3 regions of the Candidatus Enterococcus clewellii genome follow, and region 1 is predicted to be linked to each of the others. Evidence: predicted binding sites of a transcription regulator. Region 1 holds the regulator's gene; each other region holds the start of a gene.
The links. The regulator LexA, encoded in region 1, represses DNA repair genes until DNA is damaged. The targets are predictions, from matches to a motif close to CNAACANNTGTTNG.
Positions count from the first base shown of each region.

Region 2: a site for LexA is predicted at 4,938-4,951, ahead of ruvA (Holliday junction branch migration protein RuvA). Genes of this name have one in related genera too.
Region 3: a site for LexA is predicted at 8,315-8,328, ahead of A5888_RS18785 (Y-family DNA polymerase). Genes of this name have one in related genera too.

Region 1 covers NZ_CP147247.1:322,633-333,219, forward strand. Annotated here, with positions in the region: gene A5888_RS01615 (hypothetical protein) at 108-317, shown strand; gene A5888_RS01620 (hypothetical protein) at 354-824, shown strand; gene A5888_RS01625 (ABC-F family ATP-binding cassette domain-containing protein) at 1,098-2,984, shown strand; gene A5888_RS01630 (thymidylate synthase) at 2,999-3,946, shown strand; gene A5888_RS01635 (dihydrofolate reductase) at 3,968-4,462, shown strand; gene A5888_RS01640 (alpha/beta fold hydrolase) at 4,502-5,314, shown strand; gene lexA (transcriptional repressor LexA) at 5,373-5,993, opposite strand; gene A5888_RS01650 (DUF896 family protein) at 6,241-6,483, shown strand; gene tkt (transketolase) at 6,582-8,576, shown strand; gene A5888_RS01660 (glucosaminidase domain-containing protein) at 8,873-9,727, shown strand; gene A5888_RS01665 (4-hydroxy-3-methylbut-2-enyl diphosphate reductase) at 10,027-10,587, opposite strand, start outside.
Region 2 covers NZ_CP147247.1:2,449,267-2,459,853, reverse strand. Annotated here, with positions in the region: gene mmsA (multiple monosaccharide ABC transporter ATP-binding protein) at 1-1,158, shown strand, start outside; gene mmsB (multiple monosaccharide ABC transporter permease) at 1,160-2,362, shown strand; gene A5888_RS11750 (PTS sugar transporter subunit IIB) at 2,386-2,724, shown strand; gene A5888_RS11745 (peptide ABC transporter substrate-binding protein) at 3,121-4,803, shown strand; gene ruvA (Holliday junction branch migration protein RuvA) at 5,129-5,734, shown strand; gene ruvB (Holliday junction branch migration DNA helicase RuvB) at 5,750-6,763, shown strand; gene A5888_RS11730 (helix-turn-helix domain-containing protein) at 7,030-7,944, shown strand; gene A5888_RS11725 (hypothetical protein) at 8,339-8,545, shown strand; gene A5888_RS11720 (TetR/AcrR family transcriptional regulator) at 8,920-9,498, shown strand; gene A5888_RS11715 (oleate hydratase) at 9,591-10,587, shown strand, end outside.
Region 3 covers NZ_CP147247.1:4,008,741-4,019,327, reverse strand. Annotated here, with positions in the region: gene A5888_RS18835 (MDR family MFS transporter) at 1-97, shown strand, start outside; gene A5888_RS18830 (RNA 2'-phosphotransferase) at 211-762, opposite strand; gene A5888_RS18825 (GlsB/YeaQ/YmgE family stress response membrane protein) at 891-1,136, shown strand; gene A5888_RS18820 (arginine repressor) at 1,270-1,731, opposite strand; gene A5888_RS18815 (YfcC family protein) at 1,854-3,311, opposite strand; gene A5888_RS18810 (Crp/Fnr family transcriptional regulator) at 3,490-4,185, opposite strand; gene arcC (carbamate kinase) at 4,238-5,176, opposite strand; gene argF (ornithine carbamoyltransferase) at 5,198-6,217, opposite strand; gene arcA (arginine deiminase) at 6,238-7,464, opposite strand; gene A5888_RS18790 (antibiotic biosynthesis monooxygenase family protein) at 7,792-8,100, opposite strand; gene A5888_RS18785 (Y-family DNA polymerase) at 8,369-9,694, shown strand; gene A5888_RS18780 (hypothetical protein) at 9,678-10,058, shown strand; gene A5888_RS18775 (hypothetical protein) at 10,073-10,363, shown strand; gene A5888_RS18770 (hypothetical protein) at 10,431-10,587, opposite strand, start outside.

The DNA of each region.
Region 1 (10,587 bases):
ACGCAAGCCTTTCAGCGTAGAAATAGTTCTACAGAAGGATAGATGTGTGTTAAACTATTACAGTACATTCATTTTCCAGTAAATTGTTCATTGAAGGGGACTGATCGATGAAACTCACAGAAGATAGACTGCAGAAGGAAAAGATGAAGCAAGTCCAACTGCTGGCAGCATACTATCAAGTGGTCAACCGTTTACCTAAGGGAGAGAAACGGGATCAGATGATTCGAGATATCTTGATTGCGAAAGATAGGATCAAAAAAATAAATCAGCATTTGACAGACTTAGATCAGCAAAAAAGTGCTGCAAAGAATCAATAAGAAACACCATAGACTGTAGAAGGAGGTTTTCCTACTTTGGAATTCTTCACAATAATTTTATTGTTATTTGTTATCATATTATATGCGTATTTGATACTTGTTAGAAAAAGTATTCAGGTTTTCGCGAAACGTTCACCCGCACCTGCGATCATTGGTGCAGGCTTAGGATTTGTTTTTCTTTTGTTTGGCTTGTTTACACCCCAGACATTAAACGACAAGATGCAGGATGTCCTGACTGCTTGTTTATTATTCAGCTTTCTCCTTGATTGTAAGGGGCTGGCAGACACCAGAATCATCACAAATTCCTTTGATAATCGAGGAATCAGCTATTCTGAGCTTGAAAAAATCGTATTACAGGTCAAGGATCAGGATGTGCATATGAATTATTTCCGAAAAGGTCGTAGAGGCCCAATCATGCATTTTAAGATGCCTATCGAGCAGTTGTTGTCCTTCCTATCAGATAAGGTTGCGAATGACCTGCAGATAGATATAGTGATCGAGGAATAACTAGAAAAACTGATAAATCCTTTTTACTGCGTTCGGGCACATGCCTGCGGTGAGAAGGATTTTTTCGAATAGATGAATCATTTTGGAAACCGAAAGGAGAATGATGGTGCGCATTTTTTAGTTGTGCTCCTTTTTTTAAACGGAATCGCCAAAGTTTTTTCGGTATTCCAAAATTAGTGTTTTTTTATTTCCTGAAGGGTGGAGAAAGAAATCCAGCTTCTTTTTTTTCTGTTTTTTTGTTACAATGAATCAGGATGAAAAGGATGTGAACCTGTGAAGGAATTAAGAGTTGAACAACTAACCAAAACTTACGGAGAAAAAACGTTATTTGATGATCTTTCTTTTTTGATCCACGAGAAGGATCGGATTGGGTTGATTGGTATCAATGGGACAGGTAAAACAAGTTTATTAAATATACTGGCAGGGAAGGATTTTAGCGATGGTGACATCAACCCGGTGAAACAAGCGAAGGATTATCGAATCGGCTATTTATCTCAGGCCAACGAGTTTGATCCCGAGCTGACCGTCGTAGAAGCTGTTTTCCAAGGTGATACACCGATTATTCGTGCTGTGAAGGAATACGAGTTGGCGTTGCTTGCGTTGAATCAGGATGGTATGAACGAAGCGGTGCAAAAACAGTACAATCGTGCAGAAGAAACGATGAATAAAGAGGATGCCTGGACAGCGGACACCAATGCCAAAATCATTTTGCAGAAGTTGGGAATCGACACCCTCGATAAGAAAATCGGTACACTTTCCGGTGGCCAACAGAAAAGAGTGAGTCTAGCTCAAACATTGATTGAGGCTCCAGATCTGCTATTGCTAGATGAACCGACCAACCATTTAGACTATGAAGCAATTAGCTGGTTGGAGAAATATTTGAAGAGCTATTCAGGAGCGTTAATGATGGTCACCCATGATCGTTACTTTTTGGATCGCATCACCAATCGAATTTTTGAATTGTCATTCGGTAAGCTGCATGAATACGCGGGAAATTACGAAGCCTATATTGCTGCTAAAGCCGAACGTGAGCGAGTAGAGGTGGAGCAAGAAACGAAAAGAAAACAACTGTTCAAGCAAGAGCTGGAGTGGATGCGTGCTGGTGTTCAAGGAAGAGGGACCAAGCAACAGGCACGTCAGGATCGATTCCACGATTTAAAGGAAAACCTTCATCAGGTAAAAGCGAAGGAATCCATCGAGTTAAATCTGGCAACACAGCGTTTAGGAAAAAAAGTATTGGAAATTGAGCATGGCTCATACAATATTGAAGGAAAAGAGCTGCTTACTGATTTTTCTTTATTGATTCAAGCTGGGGAACGGATCGGTATTACAGGGAAAAATGGGGCTGGAAAATCGACCTTACTGAATATTTTGTCTGGGAGGTTGACCTTGAATAGTGGTAGCTATGCCATTGGGGAGACTGTACGTTTAGCCTATTATACACAGCAAAATGAAGAAATGGACCCTGAAAAGCGAATGATCGCCTATCTACAGGAGGCTGCAGAAGAAACTAAAACAGCAGACGGACAGATGATTGGTGTTGCAGAGCTTTTAGAAAGATTTCTTTTTCCACGGTTCATGCACGGAACAAAGATCGGCAAGCTATCCGGTGGAGAAAAGCGCCGACTGTATCTTCTGAAATTACTGATTAGTCAGCCCAATGTTCTACTGTTGGATGAACCGACCAATGATTTGGACATTGATACATTGACTGTGTTGGAAGATTATATTCGCCAATTTAGCGGGACTGTCATCGCTGTTTCCCATGATCGATATTTTCTTGATAAGACAGCAGATAAGTTACTTGTTTTTCAAGGAAATGCTGAGATAATTACCTACTATGGGGCAATGAGTGACTATTTAGACAATCAATCAACTGCAAAGCCAGAGGTAAAAAAAGAAAAAGAAGTGGTTGAAAAAACGCCAGAGAAGAAAGAAAAAAAGAAGCTGACCTATATGGAACAAAAAGAATGGGCAGTGATCGAGGATGATATCGCAGCTCTTGAGGAAGAACAGGAGCATATTTCTGAAGAGATGAATCATCAAGGCGATGACTTTACAAGATTGCAGGAGCTGCAAAAACGATTAGATGAGCTGGAACGGGAATTAGAAGATAAAATTGAACGTTGGGATTATTTGAGCCAATATACAAGCGAATAGTAGGAGGAATCGGTATGGAAAATGCGTATCTTGATTTAGGTCGAAAGATTTTGAAGGAAGGGCACGTTAAAGAAGATCGAACAGGCACTGGCACAAAAAGTATTTTTGGGTATCAGATGAGATTTGATTTATCAGAAGGATTTCCGTTGCTAACAACGAAAAGAGTGCCGTTTGGACTAATCAAAAGCGAGTTGCTTTGGTTTATCAAAGGAGATACGAATATTCGTTACCTATTAGAGCACAATAATCATATTTGGGATGAGTGGGCATTTGAACGCTACATCAAGAGCGACGACTATCAAGGACCGGATATGACGGACTTTGGGCATCGTGTATTAACAGATGAAGCATTTAAAGCGACTTACGAAGAACAGCATAAGCTTTTTTGTGAAAAAATTCTTACGGACCGTGATTTCGCAGACAAGCATGGTGAGTTGGGTAATATCTACGGTGCACAGTGGCGCCACTGGGAAACAAAGGATGGCTCCTTCATTGACCAGCTGCAAAATGTGATTGATATGATTAAAACCACTCCAGACTCTCGACGTTTGATTGTTTCAGCATGGAACCCGGAAGATGTTCCAACCATGGCGCTTCCCCCATGTCATACCATGTTTCAATTTTATGTAAATGATGGCAAGCTTAGCTGTCAGCTGTATCAAAGGAGTGCGGATGTTTTTCTTGGCGTACCATTCAATATCGCCAGCTATGCGTTGCTGACACATTTAATCGCACATGAAACAGGGCTGCAAGTAGGTGACTTTGTTCATACGTTAGGGGATGCTCATTTATACAGTAACCACATCGAGCAAATGGAAGAACAGCTGTCAAGAACAGTGCGCAATGCACCAAAACTAATTTTAAATCAGGAAAAGGAATCTGTCTTTGATTTTGAAATGGATGATATTTCTTTAGAGGGCTATGACCCTCATCCAACAATAAAAGCGCCGATTGCAGTGTAAGGGTTGAAAGGAGTTAGGTGTATGTTAGCAGCTATATGGGCTCAAGGTGAGCAAGGAATGATTGGAAAAGGGAATATTCTTCCCTGGCATTTGCCAAATGATCTGAAATTCTTCAAAAAAATGACAGAGAACAACACTATTGTTATGGGGAGAAAAACGTTTGAAGGAATGGGCGGAAAGGCTCTTCCAAACCGAAAAACGATTGTTTTAACTAGAGACTTGAGCTATCAAGGAGAAGGAATCACCGTTATGCATAGTGTGGAAGAGGTCTTGAAGTATGCGGAGGAGTTCTCAGGAATTACGTTTATTGCCGGAGGAGCAAAAATCTATCAGGATTTTCTGGCCCATTGTGATGTATTGTATCGGACTGTGATTCATGAAACATTTGACGGAGATACTACTTTTCCAGAGATCAATTGGGGTGAGTGGACCTTGATCAACTCGAGTGAAGGCGAAGTGGACGAGAAAAATGCGTATGCTCATGTTTTTGAAACGTATCAACGAAAATCAGCATAGATAGCTTTGCTTTGTGTGTATTGCAAAGGAGGAACGAACATGAAAATCGAAATAAATGGTTGTTCTATTCACTATAGAATCATTGGTGAAGGAAAGCCCGTGTTGTGCCTCCATGGGTTTCCGGAAGATCACGAGGTGATGGTTGGTTGTTTAGAACCGGTTTTTCGTCAGGTTGAAGGCTATCAGCGAATTTATCTGGATTTGCCTGGAATGGGGAGATCCACTGCTGGAGAAGATGTTTCTTGTGCAGATAATATGCTAAAGCTGATTCAAGATTTTGTTCATCAGGTGATTGGTTCACAAAAATTTCTACTGGTTGGTCAGTCATACGGCGGGTATCTATCATTGGGGTTGACCTACTCAAATTCTAATGCTATGGAAGGGCTATTTTTATTATGTCCATGTACAGTCGCTGATAGAAACAAGAGAAATCTTCCGACGAAGCAGTTATTGGAAAGATCAAAGGCGCTTGTTCCGACGGATGCGGAAAAAGAAAAATTTTCAGATTTTCTGGAAATGGCTGTTATAGCCACAGAAGCAACTTGGATGAGATACAAGCAAGAGATCTTTTCTGGTTTAGAAAGGGCGGACGAAGCGTTCGTTACCACGTATCAAAAAACTGGCTATGAGTTGTCCTTTGAATCGGAATTTGAAGCACTAGTGTTTGATAAACCTACTATGATTTTAACTGGCAGACAAGATGATTGTGTGGGGTATCAGGATGCTTTCCGTTTGATGGATTCATTTTCACGAGGCTCCTTTCAAGTGCTTGATAAAGCAGGCCATAATCTGCAAATAGAACAGCCAGCACTTTTTTCAGAAGCGTTTAGCCGTTGGCTCAGACACTTTTAAAGAGCAAAAAGCAGGGTTTCTCGTTTGAGAAGCCCTGCTTTAAATCGTCTATTACGAGTTATATATGATTTCTATAAAGCCCAACTACTTTACCTAGGATACTGACATTATCTAAAATGATCGGCTCTAGGGCATCGTTTTCGGGTTGTAGACGTACATAACTGCTTTCTTTGAAAAATCGTTTGCAGGTTGCTTCGTCTTCGTCTGTCATTGCGATAACAATATCACCGTTTGATGCTGTCTGCTGCTTTCTTACGATGACTTGGTCGCCATCTAGAATTCCGGCATTGATCATACTCTCTCCTCGAATGGTAAGCATGAACAAGGCGTTTTCCTCTGAACGAAGATCAGGAGGAAGTGGGAAGAAGTCAGAAGCCTCTTCAACGGCTAAAATTGGTTCACCAGCTGTTACAACACCCAACATTGGGATTGTTGTGGGTTGAATACCGATTTTTTCCAGGCCTTCTGGTGTCAATTCTATAGCTCTTGGCTTTGTCGGATCTCTTAAAATCAATCCTTTTTTTTCTAAACGAGCCAAATGCCCGTGAACAGTGGAGGTTGAAGAAAGATCAACAGCTTTCCCAATTTCCCGAACAGTTGGGGGATATCCTTTAAGTTCTACTTGATCATATATATATTTTAATACTTCGACTTGTCTTGTTTCAGTACGCTTTGCCAATATCCGCACCTTCTTTCAATTTTATAGTTACAGTCTATCACACTTAATAATTTAAATCAAACAAGCGTTCGTGTTTTTCTTTCATGGAATTTAGTTGTTTTTTTGCGCTTCTTCTTATACTATTAGAGTGTTGACAACGCAGTCGGATTGGCTGAAAAAATAAAAAGCTGATTTGAGGAACTGTGAAACTATGAACAGTGGTTTTATGCAACTGCAATCTGTCGCAGAAAAGAAGGAGGGAAGAACAGTGCTGTCAAAAGAAAAGCTTGCCCGTATTAATGAATTGTCTAAGAAGTCAAAAGAAACTGAACTGACTGCTGCTGAGAAGCAAGAGCAGAAACAGCTTCGTGAAGAATATATTAAGACATTCAGAAAAGGGATGCGTCATCATATAGAAGGAATGAAGGTTGTTGATCCCAAAGGCAATGATGTAACACCAGATAAATTGAAACAGATTCAAAAAGAAAAAGGTTTGCACGATCGCAAATAATTACAGTGGATTTTACTTAAATTCATTGCTTTCATCCATGAAATGGGTTACAATGTTGATAATAAAGGTAAAAAAAACCTAAATAGGAGATGATTTTTTTGTTCGATAAAACTGATCAACTTGGTGTGAATACGGTACGTACACTAAGTATTGAAGCAATTCAAAAAGCGAATTCAGGCCACCCAGGTCTACCTATGGGTGCTGCCCCTATGGCTTATGCATTATGGACAAAACACCTGAAAGTAAACCCAACCACTTCTAGAAACTGGGCGGATCGCGACCGTTTTGTTCTTTCAGCAGGACATGGTTCAGCTTTACTGTATAGTCTGCTTCATCTATCAGGCTACAAAGTGACAATCGATGACTTGAAATCATTCCGTCAGTGGGATAGCAAAACACCGGGACATCCGGAAGTTGACCACACAGATGGCGTAGAAGCGACTACAGGCCCTCTAGGACAAGGGATTGCGATGGCAGTAGGTATGGCAATGTCAGAAGCGCATCTGTCCGCAGTGTACAATAAGGACAGCTTCTCAGTCGTTGACCACTACACTTATGCTTTATGTGGTGATGGTGACTTGATGGAAGGTGTTTCTCAAGAAGCTGCTTCAATGGCCGGACACATGAAATTAGGCAAATTGATCGTGTTGTATGATTCAAATGATATCTCTTTAGACGGACCGACATCAAAAGCCTTCACTGAAAATGTTGGTGCGCGCTTTGAAGCGTATAACTGGCAGCATATTTTGGTAAAAGATGGCAATGATCTGGAAGCTATTTCAAAAGCAATTGAAGAAGCGAAAGCTGAAACGGACAAGCCAACATTGATTGAAGTGAAAACAGTTATCGGTTTTGGTTCTCCAAAAGAAGGAACTTCAGCTGTTCATGGCGCACCTCTAGGTCAAGAAGGGATCGACGCTGCAAAAGTTGTTTATGGCTGGGAGTATCCTGACTTTACAGTGCCAGAAGAAGTAGCTGCACGTTTCCATGAAACAATGATCGAAAAAGGCGAAAAAGCTGAAGCTGAGTGGAATGAGCTATTTGCAAATTATAGTAAGGCACATCCAGAATTGGCGCAACAATTCAAAGATGCGTTTGCTGATAAATTACCTGAAAATTGGGATAAAGAATTACCAGTATACGAAGTTGGCAGCAGTGCAGCCAGCCGTGTAACAAGCAAAGAGACGATTCAAGCAATCTCTAAAGCTGTACCAAGCTTCTGGGGCGGATCTGCTGACTTATCAGCTTCCAACAATACGATGGTAGCTGGAGAGAAGGATTTCGAGCCTGGTCAATACGAAGGACGCAACATCTGGTTTGGTGTACGTGAGTTTGCAATGGCAGCAGCTATGAACGGTATTCAGCTTCATGGCGGTTCAAAAGTGTATGGCGGAACATTCTTTGTCTTTACTGACTATCTACGTCCAGCTATTCGTTTGGCAGCAATTCAAAAAACACCGGTTACGTATGTGCTAACACATGACTCAGTAGCAGTTGGTGAAGATGGACCAACTCATGAGCCGATTGAACAGCTAGCTAGTGTTCGTTGTATGCCTGGTGTGCAAGTTATCCGTCCAGCAGATGGAAATGAAACTGTTGCGGCATGGAAGCTTGCAATGACATCAACAAACAAACCAACAATTCTTGTGTTGAGTCGTCAAAATCTTCCTGTAATTGAAGGAACACAAGCTATGGCTGAAGAATTTGTAGGAAAAGGTGCGTATGTCATTTCTCCACAAAAAGGCGACAAACCAGAAGGTATTTTAATTGCGACGGGTTCTGAAGTGAATCTTGCGATCGATACTCAAAAAGCATTGGCTGCGCAAGGCAAAGATGTATCTGTTGTATCTATGCCAAGTTTTGATTTGTTTGAAGAACAGTCTGCTGAATATAAAGAATCAGTACTACCAAAAGATGTGAAAAAACGTGTGGCGATTGAAGCTGCTTCATCATTTGGTTGGGATCGTTATGTTGGCTTCGAAGGAACAACAGTTACGATTGATCATTTTGGCGCTTCTGCACCTGGCGATACTGTATTGAAAGAATTTGGTTTCACTGTTGAAAATGTTACAGAAAAGTATAATAGCTTATAAAAGCGAAATAAAAAATTGTATAGAAACAGGCAGGGATTCGTTGTAGAATCCTTGCCTGTTTTTTTCTGAAACAAATATAAAAGGTTATATAAATAAATTCTATATAACAATAATTGTTCTAAAAGTAAAGTATATATAATGTTAATAATAATAATTTAGTCTTTCTTTTACATTAATTATATTTCGGATAAATTTCAATTAGATTAAATTGGATCAAATTAGATTCTATATTGTTGTGTCTTTTATTTAATTATCATACACTATTATTATGAAATTATTAAGGAGGAACAAAGTGAATGGAGAAACGTGAAACACGCAGCAGCAGACATATAGAAAAATCTATCAAGCATAAAAAAAATGCGAATCGTTTGGCTTCAGGTGTTGGAGTTGCTTTATTGTCTGCGCCGTTGGTTGGCGGAGCAGCGCTTTTTTCGGATGAAACAGAAGCCTATGCTTATGAAGAAATATCCTCTGTCTCACCAATAGACTTTATTGAGTCTATTGGTTACTCGGCCTCTAGCGTAGCTAGTGCGAATGATTTATATGCATCAGTAATGATTGCTCAAGCTTTATTGGAAAGTAGCTATGGAAATTCTCAACTAGCCAGTGCACCGAATTATAATCTTTTTGGGGTAAAAGGGAGTTATGCTGGGCAATCAGTATATATGTCTACAACTGAATACTTGAATGGTGAGTGGTTGATGACATCGGAACCATTTCGCGTATATTCTTCCTACTATGAATCGTTTCAAGATCATGCCAATGTGATTTTGTACGCTGTTTCAGGGTATGGCAATTATTATTACTCTAATGTTTGGAAGAGTAATACGACAAGCTATATGGACGCGACCGCGGCGTTAACGGGAACTTATGCGACAGATCCAGGATATGCACAAAAGTTGAATTGGTTGATTGAAGCATATGGATTGACCCGATTTGATACAGGAACGGCTGGGTATAGTTATTATGCTGATACTGAGAGTCAAGCGGTTATCTATTCAGAATCTGGTCTTTCAGATTATACGGTGAATTCTGGAGATACCTTATGGGGAATAGCTGAAAGCTATGGCACGAGTGTAGAACAGCTGATGTCTCTCAATGGTCTATCTGCTGATCTAATTACTGTAGGACAAGTTATACAGGTAAGGTAGCTAATAGATTGGTTTTTTTACAGTACTAGAGTGAATCGAAAGAGATAACCAGTATCGTTATACTCCTTAAAATCAAATAAGCGGTAGTCCAAAAGTATTTGTTCACACTGTGCTTATTCTTAGTATGAAAGCAGTAAGAGTGGAATGATTTACTGTGAAAGTGGAGCAGATGCACTGGGGAAGCCCTCAGAAAAAATCCGAATAATCTTGAAAATAGGAATACCTATTTTCTGGATCATTCGGATTTTTTCTTGGATATAAATAGCTTTACTATATCCTTGAGATTGAAAAATGATTATTTACCGTTTACCGTTACGTAATTCTTCCAAACGTCTTGCACGATTTGAAGAAATGTCCTTTTTACGCGGACGAGGAAGGATTGCTTCTTCAGTAACAGTACTTTTCTGTATATAGGTTGTAGGATCGGTATAATCGAACACTTGTAAGTAATTGATTACTTCACGAACGATTGGTGTTGGGGTAGAGGCACCGGCTGTAACTGCGATTTTTTCGACAGATTTTAACCATTCCGGTTGAATTTCCGAGACATCCGATACACGGTAGGCTTTGACCCCTGCTTGTTGTTCAGACACTTGAGCAAGGCGATTGCTATTATTGCTCTTAGGATCGCCAACAACAATCGTCAGGTCACAGCCTTGAGATTGTGTCACTACAGCTTCTTGACGAACCTGAGTCGCTTTGCAAATATCTTGATGGATCTCAACCAGAGGGTATTTTATTTTAATTAAATCAATCAAATCTAATACATCCCATTGGCTCATAGTTGTTTGATTTGTTAGAAACAGTTTTTTGTCTGTTGAAAACTCTAAGCGATCTATATCGTCAATCGTTGCTACTAA
Region 2 (10,587 bases), 2.1 Mb from region 1:
AATTTATTGAAAACCGTTGGACTGAAAATCGATCCGAACACTTTAGTTTCACAAATCGGTGTGGGGCATCAGCAGCTTGTAGAAATTGCCAAAGCATTTTCTAAATCTGTTCGTCTATTGATTTTAGATGAACCGACTGCAGCACTAAATGAAGAGGAAAGCGCCAATTTGTTGGAGCTTATCAAGGAATTTAAAGTACAGGGAATCACTTCGATCATTATTTCTCATAAGTTAAATGAAATCGTAACTGTTGCAGATCGTATCACGATCCTACGTGACGGTCAGACGATTGAAACGCTTGAGAAAGAAGATATCAATGAAGAACGGATCATCAAAGGGATGGTTGGACGTGATTTGACTAACCGTTACCCAGATCGTCATCCAAACATTGGTGATGTCTATTTCGAGGTGAAAGATTGGACAGTGCATCATCCAATCGATGGATCACGGACAATGAACAGCAATATCAATGTATCCATACGGCGTGGTGAGATTATTGGCATTGCGGGGCTGATGGGTGCCGGTCGAACAGAATTTGCCATGAGTGTTTTTGGTCATTCTTACGGCAGCAACATCAGCGGTAAGGTCTATAAAGAAGGGAAGGAAATATCTGTTAAGGACGTACCAACAGCGATTCGAAACGGCTTGGCGTATGTGTCAGAGGATAGAAAAGCATTGGGACTGAATCTGTTAATGGATATTTGCGAGAATACAACGGTTGCCAGTCTTGGGAAAATCAGTCAAGGCGGCGTGATTGATAAAGAAAAAGAAGTCCTTGCAGCGGAAGAATACCGCAAGAAGATGCGAACGAAAACCAATTCGGTCTTTCAAAATGTCGGTAGCCTGAGTGGTGGTAACCAGCAGAAGGTCGTTTTAGCGAAATGGCTGATGACGGAGCCGGATATCCTCTTTTTGGATGAGCCGACCCGCGGGATCGATGTAGGCGCAAAATATGAAATTTACACAATTATTGAAGAGATGGCTGCTTCTGGAAAAAGCATCTGCATTATTTCTTCGGAGCTTCCGGAAATTCTGGGGATGTGTGATCGAATCTACACGATGAACGAAGGGCGGATCACAGGAGAAGTGATGAGAGAAGACGCCAATCAAGAAATATTGATGAACCTGATGACCATGGAAGAAGAGGGTGTGAGTTAAGATGGAAAATACAGATAAACTGGATAAAGAGAAGAAAAGCTTCAACTTGAAGGATAAGGCAATGGACATCTTCAGCCGATACAGCATGGTAATCATTCTGGTTGCACTGCTGATAGCTTTTCAGCTGATGACGGACGGAATATTCTGGAGACCTTTGAATATCACGAACTTAGTATTGCAAAACAGCCATATTTTAGTACTATCGGCAGGCATGCTGCTGGTTGTATTGCTAGGACATGTGGATCTGTCGGTCGGATCGGTCATGGCATTTGTCGGTGCGATTGCCGGTATGTTAATGGTGAATAATGGCATCAGTCCATGGCTGGCTGTTCCGCTTTGTATTGGGATCGGTGCATTAATTGGTGCGTGGCAAGGATTTTGGGTAGCTTATGTCGGTATTCCGGCATTTATCGTAACACTGGCAGGATTATTGATGTTCCGTGGATTAACGCAAGTTGTGTTAGGCGGACAGTCACTGGCACCGTTTCCGAGTGCCTTTCAAAAAATTTCGACAGGGTACTTACCGGATATTGCCGGTGGTGATCATTTACATTTTCTTTCAATGATCATTGGTGTGATCATTGCAGCCGTATTGATTCTAGGGCAATGGCGCACGAGAGAACGTCGGAAGAAAAACCTGTTTGAAGTAGAATCAATGAATGCTTTCTTTATCAAAGCTATTTTCACTGGATTGATCGTGGTTGGCGTGACGTATATTTTTGCGGCGTATCAAGGGTATCCAATCATTTTGATCATCTTAGGTATTATTGTTGCAGCATATGGTTTCCTGACCAATAAAACTGTGGCAGGTCGCCAAATTTACGCAACAGGTGGAAACAAAAAGGCCGCTGAATTATCCGGGATCAAGACGAAAAAAATCACGTTCTGGGTATTTGTCAATATGGGTGCGATGGCCGCATTGGCTGGATTGATTTTGGCCGCTCGTCTGAACGCAGCAACACCACAGGCAGGTACGTCAATGGAGCTGGATGCGATGGCTGCTGTTTACTTTGGTGGCGCTTCTACTTCCGGTGGGATCGGAACGATCATGGGTGCAATTGTCGGTGGCTTGGTTATGGGTGTGCTGAACAATGGGATGTCGATCTTAGGGGTCGGGGTTGACTGGCAGCAAGCGATCAAAGGCTTGATTTTGCTGTTAGCAGTTGTATTGGATATTTATAATAAGAAGAAAAAAATCTCTTAAGAGCAGGTGAAAGGATAGAAGCTATGGCTAATGAGAACGAGCAAAAGACGATTTTATTGATTTGTACTGCGGGAATCACAACAGGGCTTCTCGTGAGAAATGTTCAGCAAGCGGCAGATGAGCAAGGGGTCAATGTTCATGTGTATTCCGCACCAGCCATTGTTGCCGAGCAAACCATCCAAACACAGGCAGTGGATGCGTTATTGATTGGTCCCCAATCGAAGTACGAGGTTGCGCGACTAAAGGACTTTTTGAATTACAAGGCAGTCCCTTATAAGCTGATTTCGAAAGAAGATTACGAAACATTGGATGGCGAAGCTGTGTTAAAAGACAGCTTGAGTTTATTAAAAAATGGACACTGATTTCTAATAAATGATGGGGCCGATCAGTGAATATGAATCAGCTCCAAATCAGACAGTGGTTAAAAAATAGAAAAATAGTGTAATCCCCTCTAAATAAAATGGATAAGAGTAGCGCAAGCAACTTTTATCCATTTATTTTTTTTTGTTGTAATTGCTTATGAAAGATAATAAAAAAACAGGAACAAAATCCTCTGTACTATTTGTGTTCATCGCATTTTAATAATTATTTAATCACAGCTAATAGGGCCGCGGCCATCCATTTTATTCTAAGAAAAACAAACTTTTTTTTGATAGTTGAGAAAAAATGATTGCACTGCTATCTAATTTTTAGTATTATAAGAATATTCTAAAAATTAAAAAACGGTAAGAAAAATATGATGTATTGGAGAGAGAAAGATGAAAAGGAATAGCGTGAAGAAATTTACCAGTATCGTTTTACTGTCCACCTTGGTTTTAGCAGCTTGCGGATCGACAGGTGGCGGGACGGATTCGACGGATAAAAGTGGAGGAACTGACTCAAGCAAGGCTTCTGGGGAACAGCTGTTTAGAGTTGTTGTTCAACAAGAGATGCCGAGTGCAGATTTATCCTTAGCAACAGTCACAATCAGTTTTTCAGCATTGAACAATGTATATGAAGGACTGTATCGTTTAGATGAAAACAGTAAACCTCAACCAGCAGGTGCAGCTGAAATGGCTGAAATCAGTGACGATAACCTAACGTATACAATCAAACTGCGTGAAGATGCAAAATGGTCGAATGGTGACCCTGTTGTTGCGGATGATTACGTTTATGGTTGGCAACGTACCGCAAATCCTGAGACAGCAGCAGAATATGCTTATTTGTTTGAATTAGTTAAAAACGGGGCAGCAGTCAGTGCAGGGGAAAAAGAAGCTTCTGAATTAGGCGTTAAAGCAATTAGTGATCATGAGTTGGAAATTACGTTGGAAAAACCAACACCGTACTTTGATTACTTACTGGCATTCCCGTCATTCTTCCCACAAAAACAATCAGTGGTAGAAGAACATGGCAAGGAATATGCTACCTCAAGTGATAATGCGATTTACAATGGCCCATTCACTTTAACTGATTTTGATGGACCAGGAACAGATACAAAATGGTCTTACACAAAGAATGAGGAATACTGGGACAAAGACACTGTGAAGCTTGATAAAATCAGTGTTGATGTAGTAAAAGAAGCACCTACATCATTGAATCTATTCCAGGATGGACAAGCGGATGACGTGATCCTGAACGGAGAGCTAGCACAGCAAATGGCCAACGATCCTGAATTTGTCAGTCAAAAAGATGGTCGTACCGTTTATATGGAATTGAATCAACGTGATGCAGATTCTCCATACCACAATGAAAACTTGCGTAAAGCAATCTCTTACGCAATCGATAGAGATGCATTAGTTAACAGTATTTTAGGCGATGGTTCGATTGTTTCAGAAGGCTTGGTTCCTTCAGATCTGTCCTTCTCACCAGCGGATAATAAAGATTTCGCAGGAGAGAATGAAAGCGTCCTTTCTTACGATGCGGATAAGGCAAAGGAACATTGGGAAAAAGCGAAAAAAGAATTGGGCATCGAAAAATTTGATATGGATATCGTTCATGACGATACCGACTCAACGAAGAAATTGACAGAATACATCCAAGGTGCGTTGAATGACACCTTAGATGGTATCAATGTAACAGTAACCCCTGTACCATTCTCTGTTCGTCTGGATAGAGGGAACAGCGGAAACTTTGAAGCAATCATGGGCGGTTGGGGTGCAGATTATGCAGACCCAAGTAGCTTCCTAGACCTGTTTGTTACAGGCAACTCGTATAACAGAGGACGATACTCTAACAAAGAGTATGACAAATTAGTAGCAGCTTCAAATACAACACATGCAGCTGATCCAGAGGCACGTTGGGATGATATGGTTGCTGCTGAAAAAGTATTGATGGATGACATGGGCGTGATCCCGATGTATCAAAAATCAGAAGCACATATGCGTAGTGCAAAAGTGAAGGGTGTCGTTGCTCATGCAGCCGGCGCACAATATGATTACAAGTGGACCTATATTGAAGAATAATTAAGAGATTTCTAGTCTGGGCGAACAAGTATTCAGACGAAAAAATAGGCTACTCCGAAAATTTGAAGCTGGGGACATCGCCAAAGCGGCGGATGCCTCAGCTTCTTTTTTTGATACTCTAAAGAATTGCTAAGAAAACGAGTGTTCGTACTGTAGAAGCTATTGCTTTGCTCTTCTTTGTGATAAACTAAAGACAATTCTAGTGTGAAAAGGAGAAAATATTTCTTACTTATTAATGAGAATAAAAACTTCCTTTGACAACTAAAAATAAAAGCGAGAAAAACGTGAACATTGAATTTTTTGCTTATAAAGACAGGGAGACATTATGTACGAATACATCATTGGCACAATTACATATATCAGCCCGTATTACATTGTCGTAGAGGCGAATGGTATTGGGTATCAAGTATCTGTGGGGAATCCATATCGTTATTCCGGAAAGACAGAAGCAGTACAGGTGTATCTACATCAGGTGATACGCGAAGATGCCCATACACTCTATGGTTTTGGTGACCTGGAAGAGAAACAATTATTTTTGAAACTGATCAGTGTTTCCGGGATTGGGCCTAAAAGTGCCTTGGCAATCATGGCATCAGAAGACCACGGCGGATTAATCAATGCCATCGAAAGTGAAGATGCGAAGTATCTGACGAAATTCCCGGGAGTGGGTAAGAAAACAGCGCAGCAAATGGTTCTGGACTTAAAAGGCAAGCTTGGCGATCTGGAACGGTCAGAATCGGCTGTGGAGGCCATGGCAAAAGCAATACCATCAAGCGGGAATCAACCGCTGGCAGAGGCTCTGGAAGCTCTTGGTGCATTAGGGTATAGCGACAAAGAAATCAAGAAGGTCACACCGACGCTGGAAGAGCTGGAGCAAGCTCAGACAGATGAGTACTTACGAACAGCATTAAAGCTGATGATGAAGCGTTAAGGGAGGGGCAAAGAGATGAGCAACGAAGAAGAGCGCCTGCTTTCGGCGGAAGGAAACGAACAGGAAGAAATTCTGGAGGTTTCTTTGCGCCCAAGATTATTGAAGCAATACATCGGGCAGCATAAGGTAAAACAAGAGTTGAGTATCTATATTGAGGCTGCTAAAAGAAGACAAGAATCGTTAGACCATACGCTACTTTACGGACCACCGGGACTTGGGAAAACCACAATGGCGATGGTGATCGCCAATGAAATGGCTGTTAATATTCGAACGACCAGCGGACCGGCTATTGAGCGACCTGGTGATTTGGTTGCGATTTTGAATGAGCTGGAACCAGGCGATGTGCTGTTTATTGATGAGGTCCATCGTTTACCTCGAGTAGTGGAAGAAATGCTATATTCTGCCATGGAGGACTTCTTTGTCGATATCATGGTTGGTCAAGGAACGACAGCCCACCCCGTTCATTTTCCGTTGCCGCCCTTCACATTGATTGGGGCAACAACAAGAGCAGGGATGTTATCCGCCCCTTTACGGGACCGCTTTGGGATCGTCTCTCATATGGAATATTATGAGGATAAGGACTTAAAAGAAATCGTTCTTCGCTCCGCAGATATTTTCCAGACGGAAATCGTGGAGGAAGGTGCGTTCGAAATTGCCCGCCGTTCACGTGGGACACCGCGGATTGCCAATCGCCTGTTAAAGCGAGTCCGAGACTTTGCCCAGGTTCAATCAGATGGTGTGATCAATGAGCCTATTGCTGATCAGGCACTCACACTACTGCAGGTAGATCACCAAGGGCTGGATTATGTGGATCAAAAGCTGCTGCGTACGTTGATTGAACTGTATGGTGGGGGACCTGTGGGCTTAAGCACACTAGCTGTAAACATCGGAGAAGAAACCGAAACCGTTGAGGATATGTATGAACCTTACCTGATTCAGCGCGGCTTTATCAAACGAACGCCACGAGGGCGGATTGCGACAGCCCGCGCATATGAGCATTTTGATTATCCTTATTTTGAACAAAAATAATAATGATAAGCCTATTTCTTTTACTAGAATCATATAGGCTTATTTCAATTAGAGATAAATCTATCAAAATTTGTAAATTGCATCGGTAGAATGATAGAAAAATAGTGGGTTTATTATAAAATAATTAAGTCTACTTTGAGAAATGATGATGGCTGTATGGCGGTTGCGTAAGATTTGGAATTTTAGTCATATTTCGCTGTATTGCTGTTGCTTATTGTTTGTGAATAGCGCTACAATATAAGAAAAAGAGATAGGGGAGGATAGCTATGGACATAAAGGTTGAGCTAGGAAAGAAAATCCGATTGCTTAGAGAAAAGAAGGGTCTGACAAGAGAAGATTTTTGTGATGATGAATTGGAACTGACCGTACGACAATTAACAAGAATCGAAGCAGGTCAATCGCTTCCAACACTACCTAAACTGACATTTATTTCTCAACGTCTGGCTATACCGATCCATCATTTGATTGATGAAGAATACTATGAATTGCCCAAAAGATATTTGCAATTGAAACAGAGACTTTATAAGCTTTATACTTATAAAGAAGAGGAACGGATTGCCAAGAAAGAACAAACATTTGATGAAATTTATGAAAATTACTATGATCAGTTGCCAGAAGAGGAACAACTTTCAATAGACGTACAACAAGCATCAATGGATGTTCATTTGGCTGAAAATGCTGATTTTGGTGATGGGATACTTCATGATTATCTTTATCAAATATTGCAGAAAAAGGAGTATTCTATCAATGATCTATTGATAATTGAGCTATATTTTCATTGTATACATTTTAAGGATTACGATGAACAATTATTTATGACGTTGTCTGATAAAGTGATTGAGCAAGTAGATTATTCTGTAGATGTTGAACTGTTTTTGCTGATAAAGGTATTGTTAGTAGCGATTAGTGTTTTCATTGAATATGATAACTACGATAGATTAATCGGTGCTGTTAAAGTAGCAAATCTAATCATGCAGACTAATCAAGATTTTCAAAAGAAGCCAGCAGTAGATGTGTTCGAGGGGAAATACTGGCTATTTTCTCAAGGGGATGTTAATAGAGCTGAACAGAAGTATTTAGATGGTGCACAATGTGCAAAATTATTTGGTGACGTAACTTTAAGTGAAAAGATTCTAAAAGAATTGGAAATGGATTTAAAAACATTTAATGAAAAACAATAATACAACAATATACTAAGATTAATGGGTAAGTTATTTCATCGAATAGCTTATCCATTAATTTTTTAGTATGTCTATATTTAGGTAATTTAGTGTAAAAATAGCTGTATCGTATTCCCTAAAAGCCTTTTTTTGTCAATTTGATTTTTATCCATAACAATGTGGTATGTAATATGTTAAAGATTAAAGGAGATTTTCTTTTTACAGGACATTTATGTCCTGTTGAGGTGGGCGAGATTTATCTATACTGTACTCAACAAGTGAGAAAAAATTGATTAGGAGGAAGTATAGATGTGTAATTTATTTAGCTCATTCAATTCATATAGCTTGCTTAGTTTATTGATGCTTATTAAGTTAGGAGCTCATTGGTTAGCTGGGTAAAAAGGAGGGCTAATTTTTGGATAAGGTGGATTATTCTATAGAAACTAAACAAATAACCGTTCAAAACCTTGTCATTCATAATGAAGAGGAAAATGAAAAATTGTTGAAGGTCGTTTTAAATGGTGAGCTGTTCAAGATCATCATGTTAAAAAAATGGGAAAAAAAAATTCTTTCCTTAAGTAGTGAAATGGTTGATAAAGTTGAAATATCTGAGATTGTGTAGCAATCAATGGTAATTCGATTTTTCTAATAAACAACTTATTTTGAAAGGGGAGATGGTGTTAGTTGTGGTTGGATGCCTCTTTTCTTATCGGTGAATATTTTTAAAGTGCTATTTGTCGATAATAAAAGAGTTAGGGCAATGATAGATTGTTCTTAATTGGGTCTGGTTAAATAATAGGGGGAGAAGGGACACTTTTAGCTAGGGTGTCCTTTTTCTGTTGTCTTTTTTTCGACAGGGTCATAGTTTCCACTATCATTGGCTAATTTAAAACACTCTGCTAAAATGAAACCCTCGAAGTGTGTGACGTATAGTATAATAATTTAAATGGATTGATTTCGCATACCAGACAGGGCTCTGACAGAGGAGGAAAAGAAATGGCCGGATCGTCAGCTACAAAAAGGACCATAGCAGAAGCATTAATCAGATTATGCAAGATAAAGTCATTCGATAAAATCAGTGTGCAGGATGTGACAAAGGAAGCTGGATTGAATCGTCAGACGTTCTATTATCATTTCTCAGATAAATATGATTTACTTCGTTGGATCTATCAACAGGATGCGTTTATCTATTTGAGTACCAGAGATGTCAAAATCGATAATTGGGAAGAACAGGCCTTGAAGATGCTGAAAGCAATCATTGAGGAAAAGGATTTCTACTATAATACAGTTATTGCGCGACCGGATATTTTACAGAAAGATTTTTCGGCAGTGACCAGACAATTATTGTTTGGGCTCTTTGAGCAAATAGATGCGGACAAAGAGCTGTTACCGGAAGACAAAGAATTTTACGCTCGCTTCTTATCCTATGGGTGTAGTGGTGTCCTGCTGAACTGGATACAGGAGGGGTATCAGGAGACCCCATTGACGATTGCAACACAGTTGTTTCGATTGGCGAAGGATATCGAGTTTTTCTCTTATCGAATCTATCAGCAGGACGAAGATGGATCAATTTGATGGATGTTTATCGTATTAATTAGAATGAAATTGAAGACTTTTATAAAGAAATGATGTAACATATACCTATCTTAATGATAGGACGGTGTTGTATGAAAAAAAGAGGAACCGCACTGGCGATACTGGGAGCTTTAGGAACGATGTACCTTGCTAAGAAAATGCAGACGGAGCAGACAGAAAAACGGGCATTAAAGGAATCGTATTTTCATAAACAGCAAGAGTCAAACGAGCAGCATGTTTATTTGATTGGCGGAGGAATTGGTATGCTTGCCGCCGCTGCTTACCTTATTCGAGACGCACACGTGGAAGGAAAAAACATTCATGTGATTGAAGGACGTCCTATTCTTGGTGGCAGCAATGATGGGGCTGGTTCAAATGAGCAAGGGTTTGTTATCCGTGGCGGACGAATGTTGAATGAAGAAACGTTTGAGAATTTCTGGGAGCTTTTTGGTAGTATTCCCTCACTTCGTTGGCCGAACCATAGTGTGACGGAAGAAATATTAAATTTTGATAACTTACATCCCACACATGCACAGGCGCGATTGGTAGCAAGAAATCAAGAAATCATCGATACATATACGATGGGCTTCAGTAAGGAGGATCGCTTGGCCATGATGAGGCTTTTGGCGATGCCGGAAGAAAAGCTGGATAATATGCGAATTAAGGAGTGGTTTAGTTCAGCTTTCTTTGAAACCAATTTTTGGTATATGTGGCAAACGACGTTTGCTTTTCAAAAATGGAGCAGCTTATTTGAGCTTCGTCGGTATATGAATCGAATGATCTTAGAATTTTCACGGCTCAACACACTTGAAGGGGTAACAAGGACACCGTTGAATCAGTATGAAAGCTTGATTCTTCCACTGAAAGATTATCTGGAAAAGCAAAATGTGGATTTTACGTTGAATGTGGATGTCGTTGACTTGATTTTTAAATCTGGGTCAAAAATCACTGTGACCGGTCTGGTTTTGGGTGACGGGACAAAGGTACCGCTGGGGAAACAGGACGTTGTGATGATGACCAATGGAACGATGACAGATTGTTCAACAGAGGGCAGCTGGGGACGACCGGCACCTCAAACCAAGGAAAAGC
Region 3 (10,587 bases), 920 kb from region 1:
ACTGTTGCTTTTAGGTCTGCTTGCTATCGTATTGACCAACAGCTCTCTCTTGAGCAAACAACATGTGACAGCCAATAAACAAGCAACCGAATCCTAAATAATACTCTTTAGAAAAAATGACCATCCATCAAAAGCTCCCCATTTTGAACGGGCTTTTGATGGATGGTTTTCAAAAATTATTACAAAAGGAAATTCAAGCACTAAATCTAACTAGTCTGTTACTACTTCCAGATATTTCGCTGGAATCGGATCACTTAACCAAATGCCTTCCAGCTCTTGATAAAAGCAAACGCCCTCATTGACTGCACTACGAGTATCGACTTTAAGTATCACTGGTGAATCATCTCTTCTTTTCCCTACAGTGACAGCTGTTTCTTGCTCCTGTGATAAATGAACATACTGTCTGCCCTTTGGGATCAAGCCCTTCGTTAAAATGCTGTCTAAAAATTTATGTGGCGTTCCATGATACAGATACTCCGGGGGGACCGCTACTTCTTTTTCTATTTTCTTTTTGATGCTATGTCCATAGACAGCTCGAATTTTTTGGTCCGTGATTTCCCAACGCGTTTTATCACTTCGTTCCAGTAGAGAATGTAGCTTGTCGACAGTCAGCGCAAGACCTGCCGTCTTATTCATTTTTTCAATAAACTCAGATAGCTCCGTATAGCCTTCACTATCCAGTAACAAGTCAAATTCTTCCGGCTTATGCCTTAGCGCATAGGAAATGGTTTTACTGATTCGTTGTTCTTCTTTTGTAAGCATTTTTTTCTGCCCCCTTTTTACTAAGTATAGCGATAAAACCTAGATTTAGATAGGTCCTCCGCCCGATTTTCCCCTGATTGCTTTATGCTATTATAAAGAAGTAAACGAACGTTAAGGAGGAATCATCTATGAGTTGGTTATGGACATTGATCGTTGGCGCTGTTATTGGTTCGATTGCCGGATCTGTTACGAATAAAGATAAGCCGAGTGGCTGCCTATTTGATATCATTGCAGGTTTGATCGGCTCTTCTGTCGGACAAGCATTGTTCGGAAGCTGGGGACCAAGCCTTGCCGGGATGGCAATCGTTCCATCTATTTTGGGCGCAGCAATTGTTGTTATTGTTGTTTCAGCCTTGTTTGGCAGAAATAATTAATGACTCTGTTACCATTAAAAAAGTACATCCAGAGAAGCCCTTTCACGAAAGCTTTCTGAGTGTACTTTTTTACTTACGAAGAATTTTTTTATTGCTGCTTTAAAAGATTTAATCCATTTTCCATACCTTTCGCTTACTCATCAAGATACGTATTTAACTTAGCAATAAACTGATCTGCATTTTTATCTGAACGTGTCACAATAATTAGGGTATCATATCCTGCGACAGTAGCTACTACTTCAGAAAACCTTCTTTCATCCATATAATTGGCGATTACGTCCGCTCCATTAGGCAGAGTATGAATGATTACGATAAAATTTACTCGTTCGATCGATTGCGTATATTCATTCATAGTTTTCCTTATTTTTTGCTCTAATTCAGAATCATTTTTATCCACAGCCAGTATGGTAAATTTTTTTCTTCCTTCTTTTGTATAGGATTTCACAATATTCAGTTCACGCATATCTCTTGAAATCGTTGCCTGAGTGAAGCTGAACCCTTCATTCTTAAGACAGTCCAGTAATTCTTCCTGTGTCTCTATCTCATTTTCAACAATGATTTTCTTGATAATATCCTGCCGATCACTTTTTTTCATATCACCTTTCACCTGCTTTGTTTTAATGCCTAGGTGGAGGCAGATGTTCTTTCTACCCACCACCTATTCAGATTTTAGTACAAGAACAGTCTGAGATTTTACTCCTATCCCTAACCTATTTCCTAAAGAAACAGCATTGCCGCAATCAAGATCGCCAGGTTACTAAGACCTATGACAATAAGCGGCTTGGCCATGAATTTTGTCCATGTGGAATAATTGATTTTTGACATTTCCAATCCGCCCATAATAACGCCTGAAGTCGGTGTAATCAAGTTAACTAATCCACAGCCGGCGGTAAAGATCATAACCATGACATTTGGATTCAAGCCGATGTTATGAGCTAACGCACCCATGACTGGAATTGATACATAGGCTAAACCTGAGGTAGATGGAATCAAGAAAGATAGGAACAGATATAATGCGTATGCTCCGATAACAAACAGAATCGGCGACAGCCCTTGAAGCAATCCGGCAGATTTATCCAAAATGAATAAGTCTAAATGAGTGACTTGCATGATTACAGAAGCGCCACGTGCCACAACAATAATCAGAACAACGGAGAGAATATCTTTTACCCCATCGATAAAGGTGTCGATAATTTCCTTCTCTGAAAATCCCTGAATCAATGAAACAACTAAACTTACTAAGAAGAACCACATAGCTAAATCACCAAAATACCAATCGCCAAAGCTTTCTCCGGTAAGGAAAGAAGTCCAGCCATCAAAAATCGTGATGCCAAATGATCCCCACGGAATAAGGGAAATAACCATGATGGCAAATGAGAAGGCAAAAACAGACAAAATTGCTTTATGTTTGCCCGTAAACTCTAGGTTCTGAGCACCTGTTTTTTCAAATGATTCCTCCATATCTTTTTGTTCCTGCAGTGAAAGAATCGTTGACCCTTTATCAGCTTTTACTTTTCTTGCATAGCCCATTACACAGAAGATACAATAGGCTGTTGTCACGATCCATAATACAAAGCCTATTGCTAAAATAGTCCCCGTATTTGGCGTAATGCCAACACTTCGAAGGGCATCCATTGCCACCCCTGTTGCAAATGGATTAACTGTCGAACCAATAACCCCAGCTCCGGCGCCCAACATAACTGTTCCTACTGAAACAATCGTATCGAAGCCTGAGGCAACCATTGTTACGGCCAATAGTGAATAAAACGGAATCGTTTCTTCTGCCATTCCGTAGGTTGAACCACCAATTGAAAATAGAATCATTAATATGGGGATCAACACTAGTTCGTTACCTTTCAGCTTTCGCACAATATGCTGTATACCAGCCTCCAAAGCACCCGTCCGATTCACGATATTCAGAAATCCGCCTAGAATCAAAATGAATACACAGATATCGATGGCATCTCTAAAGCCATTAAATGGGGACATTACCAGATCAGAAATCTTTGCCCCAACAACTTGGCTGACTTCTTCGGTTCCTCCGGCTGGTATAGTAGGTGTAAACGACTGACCCGCAAACAGCCAGGAAACGACAGTCAGTAATATAATAATGATGAATAGAATACTAAATGATGAAATGGACTTTTTTTCTTTTTTCTCTTTTTTGGTCGTCATAGTCTTCTATACTATAAACAAGCCCTATAGAAAAACTGTTTCGCTCTTCATGAATCAATCGGAGCTCATTCATAGTTCTCCTTTCTGTATTGATTAATTATATGAATCTTCGGGATTGCTTTGTGTTGACCACTGGTATTCTATTTCCCGATTGCCTATCTTAGCAAATTCATATCATTTATTTTCCTAAAGTAAAATAATCAATATCGATAAATACCAATTCTTTATATTTATACGTTATTTTCTTGTGCTTGATCAGCTCTCTGATCGTATGACCGACTGTTTCTCTGGTCGTACCACTGTATTTTGAAATATCATTAATGAGGATCGGATGGGGGATGATGATTTTATCATCCACCCGTTCCCCTAGATCCTCCATCAAAATAGACAAGGTGTTTTTTACTCGTTGCTTCGCTTTTGATGTCACACAGTATTGAATTCTCCGCATCTGTTTTTTTACGAGTCGATTCAAATCTGTATTGAATACGCGCAAATGATCCAAATCCATTTGAACGATTTTTTCAAAAATTGTGGAAGAGACATAACAGACCTCTATGTCTGTGATGGCAACAGCGGAGAAGTAGTATTTTTCAGATTCAAACATATCAAGTAACGGAAATGGCTGCTTGTCACTAATAAACTCTAAGAAATTATACGACGCTGTATCATCCAATCGTTCAATACGAATCAGACCTTTGCTCAAGAAAAATATCCTGTCTCGCTTATCACCCGTGTCAAAAAGAACCTGTCCTTTTTTATAAGAACGGCAATACATGTTCTCGTTTAGAAGCCCACGATTTTCTTCATCCAAATTCAAGAAATAAGGATGCTCGTTTATTATTGATACTTTAGAAGTTGTAGCATTTTTTTCCATACGAATCACTCCAAAGGCTATTCTTCTCCTAGTTCATTCCTACCCTATCGGTTCAACAAACTATCTCTGTCCCCACACGCTCCTTTCCGATACCTCCCAGCATTTCCAGTGAGGTAATTACTGCTTTACAATCCGGTCTTGCTGTTACATATTGTACGGCTGCTTCAACCTTCGGCAGCATGCTGCCTGGTGCAAAGTGCCCTTCTTTCATGTACTGCTCTGCCTCTGAAACAGTCATTTTATCCAACCATTTCTCATTTTCTTTCCCAAAGTTCAGAGCAATCTTATCTACCCCAGTCAAAATAATGAACAAATCTGCATCTACCAGCTCTGCTAGCTTTTCGGAAGCAAAATCCTTATCGATTACTGCTTCTACGCCACGGGACGATTGTTTTTCAATCGGAATCCCGCCACCACCGGCACAAATTGTGATGATATCATTATTTATCAATGTATTTATGCTATACTGCTCTTGGATAGCTATTGGCTTGGGACTCGGCACGACCTTGCGCCAGCCTCGCCCGGCATCCTCTTTATAAACAGCTCCTGTTTCTTTTTCCAGAGCTTGAGCTTGTTCATGCGTAAGGAATGGACCAATTGGTTTACTTGGATTTTTGAACGCTTCGTCGTCTTTATCAACGATTACCTGTGTAACAATCGTTGCAACTTCTTTTTTCAAGTCGGCGTTTTTCAGTTCTCTTTCCAGAGCATTTTGCAACCAAAAGCCAATGCTCCCTTGGGTCATAGCCACGCAAGTATCTAATGGCATTGCGGGATTCTTTTCTGAATCAGACGCCTGTTGCTGCAACAACAGATTGCCGACTTGTGGTCCGTTCCCGTGTGAAATAATCAACTGAGTTTCTGAATCAATCAACTGAACCAGATGCTTTGCAGTCATTTCCAATGCTTGCTGTTGTGCCTGTGCACTTGCATCATCTGATAGAATCGCATTGCCGCCTAAAGCAACGACTATTTTTTTCTTCTGAGTCAATCTAACTGCTCCTTTCTGCCTCTATGCTTTTGGAATGAAGAGATTGCCCAATGTCGCTGCCATGATCGCTTTGATTGAATGCATCCGATTTTCTGCCTCTTCAAATTGTCTACCATATTTACTGCGGAATACTTCGTCAGTGATTTCCATTTCATCGATGCCAAATTTCTCTTTGATCATTTTTCCATATTCTGTTTTTGTATCATGGAATGCCGGCAGACAATGAAGAACAATCAAGTCACCCTCTGTATTTCCAGTAGCTTTCACCATATCCATATTGATTTGATAGTCTTTCAGTAAATTCACTCGCTCTTCAAACTTATCTTCCTCACCCATCGATACCCAAACATCTGTATATAAAACGTTGGCATCTTTTACGCCTTTAGCAACATCATCTGTAATCATTAACTGACTTCCAGATTCTGAAGCGAACTTATTCGCATAATCAACCACTGATTGCTCCGGATGCAGCTCTTTCGGTGCACAGATACGTACATTTACACCTAGAATTGCGCCAGTAACAAGCAAACTATTTGCCATATTGTTACGACCATCGCCTACATAAACAAGTGTGATATCTTTCAACGTATTGAAATTTTCTTTGATTGTCATAAAATCAGCGATCATTTGTGTTGGATGCCATTCATCCGTTAGACCATTCCAAACGGGAACGCCTGAATATTTCGCTAAGTCTTCGACAACTTCCTGACTGAAGCCGCGGAACTCGATTCCATCAAACATACTACCTAAAACCTTCGCGGTATCTTCAACAGATTCTTTCTTCCCTAATTGAATATCATTAGCACCTAAGAATTCCGGATGTGCGCCTAAATCGATGGATGCTGTAGTAAATGCTGCCCGTGTACGTGTAGATGTTTTTTCAAACAGTAAAGCAATGTTTTTTCCTTCAAGATAACGATGCGGGATATTTCTCTTTTTCAAATCTTTTAAATGAATGGAGAAGTCGATCAGGTATTCCAGCTCTTCTCTTGTAAAATCCTTTTCTGCTAGTAAACTACGTCCTTGAAAAATTGATGTCATTGTTTTTTCCTCCTTGATTTTTAAATATTTTCTCTAACAAACGGCATACTCATACAGCGAGGGCCACCACGTCCGCGAACTAGTTCGCTTCCTGGAATATAATTCAGTTTGACGCCGGCCTCTTCCATCTTCTTATTCGTGATCACATTTCGGTCATACACGATTACTTCACCAGGAGCAATCGTCAAGGTATTTGATCCATCATTCCATTGTTCTCTCGCAGCAGCTGTGATATCATCCCCACCGCAACGAATCAATTGAACCGCTGGTATATTCAAATAGCGACATAGAATGTGTTCCAGAGAATCGACCTCTTCCAAGATTTTGATTTCACCGTTTTCTTTTGAAATAGAGTAAACAGTCAAGTCACTTTCGATCTCAGGATGGATCGTAAATTTGTCGTAATCGACCATTGTAAAGACTGTATCCAAATGCATGAATTTTCTTTCTTCGCCGATATCGAATGCTAAGACATGCTCGAAGCTTAATTCACTGTCAAAGATATTTCTAGCCAGCTTTTCAATCGAAGCCACATCGGTTCTTTGAGAGATACCTACCGCCAAAACTTTATCGGATAAGACTAGTTCGTCGCCACCCTCGATCCGTGTACTATCATCACGGTTATAAAGTAAGTTGATTGGGTTATCTCTGAACATTGGGTGATACTTAAAGATGTATTTTCCATAAAGTGTTTCCCTACGTCGTGTTTCTGAATACATCTTATTCAGTGACACGCTATTTCCGATTGTTGCAAATGGATCTCTGGTAAAGTAAAGATTTGGCATTGGATCAATGAAAAATGGATAATTATCATCTACTAAGTCGGTCAAAGATTTCGCGTTACCATTTAGCACCAAGTCTCTCTTTTTAAGTCCTGCCATTGATTGATCGATCAATTCCCGATTTGAACCAAGTGATAAAAAATATTCCTTTATTTCTTGCTTGATATTGGTGCCACTGATATTGGCTTCATCCAAATACTCTGTTAAAAATTGCTCTTTGATTTCTTGTGAAGTCAATGATTCTGCCGCAAGGTCTTCCAGATACAGAACTTCAACTCCTTTAGAACGAAGCGTATCCGCAAAAATATCATGCTCTTTTCTTGCCTGTTCTAAAAACGGGATATCGTCGAACAGTAATCGTTCCAGATGATCTGGCATCAAATTTTCCAATTCTTTACCAGGTCTGTGAAGCATCACTTGCTTCAATTTTCCAATTTCTGAAAAAACATTAATTGCTTTTTCCATAGGTTATTTCCCCCTCTATTCTTTTGTACAACTCAATGCTACCAAAATGTAGACGCTTTCACATCGTGTTTTTGCCTTTAGAAATGTCGAATTTTTCTCATTATACAAAAACATTGCATATATGCATTCTTTTGAAAAAAATCTCAGTCTAGACTTTTAAAAATTTATATAAATCCATAAAAAGAAAAATAAGAATTTTCTAATGTTTACGTATCAGCATCAAAATTTTATCTATGAGTCAGAAATATAAAAAAGCATAGTAGATAAAGGTCTTTTTTAGAACCCCTTCATCCACTATGCTTTTATTACTGATTATTCCTTCCCATCCTATGTCAAAACAGTATAGCTTTTCTGGCTTTTCTCCAAAACTATACTAGGCTTAGTTCCTCTTTCTTTATGCGCTTCTCTGTGCTGCTGCAGATGCTCCGGACGTTTCAGCCAATCTTGAAAGTCTTTCTTTGTCTGCCACTTAGAAACCAGGACAAATTCACAGCTTTCCTTTGTTTCCGTATACCAACATTCACTGGATATACAGGCTTCTCTTTCCAGCATTGAAGCAACGTCTTTTTTTGTTTTATTCTCAAAACGCTCTTTGCCCTCTTTTTTAACAATAAATGTTACTGATTGAATGATCACAGTATTCATCCTTTCATTATTTTATTCTCAACGATTGATAATGATTATCATTTTCAATTATACTATATTCATTCATTCTTCGTAAGTAAATCCTCAACTATTTCCAGTATAATGGCTTCCAATGAGATAACGTCTTCATTTAGCAGCTTTTTTCTTTAATTTCTTTCTCAAAAAAAGTTTTTGCTCCCAGTAAATTATCTTATGCTAGACAAAACGAACAAACGTTCGTATAATTACTTTAGACTTATTCATAGAAAGGAGCTTACTCATGAAATTCGATTACGAAAAGGAACCCCGCCGAGATATTTTATGTATTGATGTCAAATCCTTCTACGCTTCTGTAGAATGTGTCAAACTAGGTCTATCACCACTGGACACAATGCTGGTAGTCATGAGTAACGCTGAAAACACAGGTGGCTTGGTTCTCTCTGCTTCTCCTGCCGCCAAAGAAAGACTTGGCCTTTCTAACGTTATGCGAAAATGGGACATCCCCAATCATCCTGATCTTAAAATCGTACCGCCAAGAATGCAGCTATATATTGATGAAAATATGAAAATTAATGCAATTTATAAGCAGTACACATCCAGCAGTGATATTCTTGTCTATTCTATCGATGAAACATTCATTGACATTACGCATAGTAAAAAACTATTTGGTAAAGACGCATTTGGACTGGCCGAAGAGATAAAAGAACGAATTCTTAAAGAAACCGGGCTCCATGTAACAATCGGTATTGGAGATAATCCTCTGCTTGCCAAAGTTGCTTTAGATGTTCAAGCAAAACATACAGGAAATTCGATTGCTGAGTGGCGTTACGAAGATCTTCCAAATACCTTATGGAAGGTCCAGCCCATCACTGAAATGTGGGGCGTGAATGTTCGAACTGCCAAACGTCTGGAGAAACTAAATATTCGCTCTGTTTTTGATTTGGCTCATGCTGACTTAGGAAAACTAAAAGAAGAGATGGGCGTAATTGGTGTTCAGCTCCATGCCCATGCTTGTGGAATTGATCGAACAAAGTTGTCCGACACTTACAAACCGATGGAAAAATCCTTTAATAACAATCAGATATTGCCTCGCGACTATCGCTTTCAACAGGAAATTGAGATTGTTCTTCAGGAGCTTTCTGACCAAGTCGCAGCTAGATTGCGGCAGCATGATGCGCAAACGCAGTGTGTCTCTCTTTACATAGGCTATTCCAGTTGGTACAGAAAACAGGGAAACAAAGGCTTCAACCAACAAATGAAGATTCCTCCAACTAACCGATCGAAACTGTTAAAAGAATACATAATAGAAATTTTTCGCCGAAACTGGACAGGAGCAGAAGTGCGTCGCGTAGGAATTTCATTTTCTAAGCTGACCTACACAGAAGCAATTCAATTGGATCTGTTTAATGAAGCTGACACCCCCATCAATGATCATAAACTCGATTTATTGATTGATGCCATCAGAAAAAAATATGGCTTCACCTCTATTGTACATGCTAATTCCCTGATGGAGGGTGGAACTGCAATTAGCCGTGCTTCTTTAATCGGTGGACACGCCGGTGGAATGGACGGATTAAGGAGTGAATATGATGCCAAACGAAATTGATTGGAGCGATTCTTATTTCCATGATTATGTCGATCGTGGAATCATGAAATGGCAAGGAATGTATCTTTCAGAGCACACAGCTGAAATGGAGAAAGAACAGCAGGAGGAAGAACATGTGATAGTACCTAAAGAAAAAATGTCTGAGTACGACATCCAACAGGTGTTGGCCTCTGCCTATGAATCACAACTCCTGATTGCTATTCAACTGGAAATGAAGGATACAGATAATAATTACTTTGAAGATGTCACCGGAAAGCTTATGGGCTTTGATGAACTAGGTATACTTGTTGATGGAAAGCTCGTACTTTATGAAGAGATTCGACATGTTGCATTGAAAAGCTTCCATAAATGGAGCGAGGTCTAAAGGAGGAAAAAAGTATGAGAACAGGTAGCTATGTAGGAATTGCCGATAAAATCAGGCTAGTTTCAGCCTTTCCAAACATGTTGGTACGCCTAACGCTTCACACCACACAAGAAGATATCAATTGTCTTGTTGGTAAACGTGAGCTGGCAAACCTAGTGATGTTTCTGGAAAATAATACCTTTGAGCTTTCTGTATTTGGTCATTATAATGTGCGCAATCAGTTTGTGATTGAAAAGTTCATCGTCAGAAACCCAAATTCCTTTGTCCGAGAGTTTGTGATGAAGCCACTGAAGAGTATCGCGTAAAATAAACATTCAAAACAAAAGACGTAAGAAGCACTAGTAAATAAGGAAGCTTCTTACGTCTTTTATTCTATCTAATCACTTCAACACTGTACACCTCGGCAAATGTGGCCGGGAAAGTCTCCAATACAATACCGTTTGTTTTGATTTTTATGACCTGCCCCTTTTTCACCTCTACCGCATCGTGAATAGGAATATAACATTCCTGAAAGCTATCGCTGATTTTT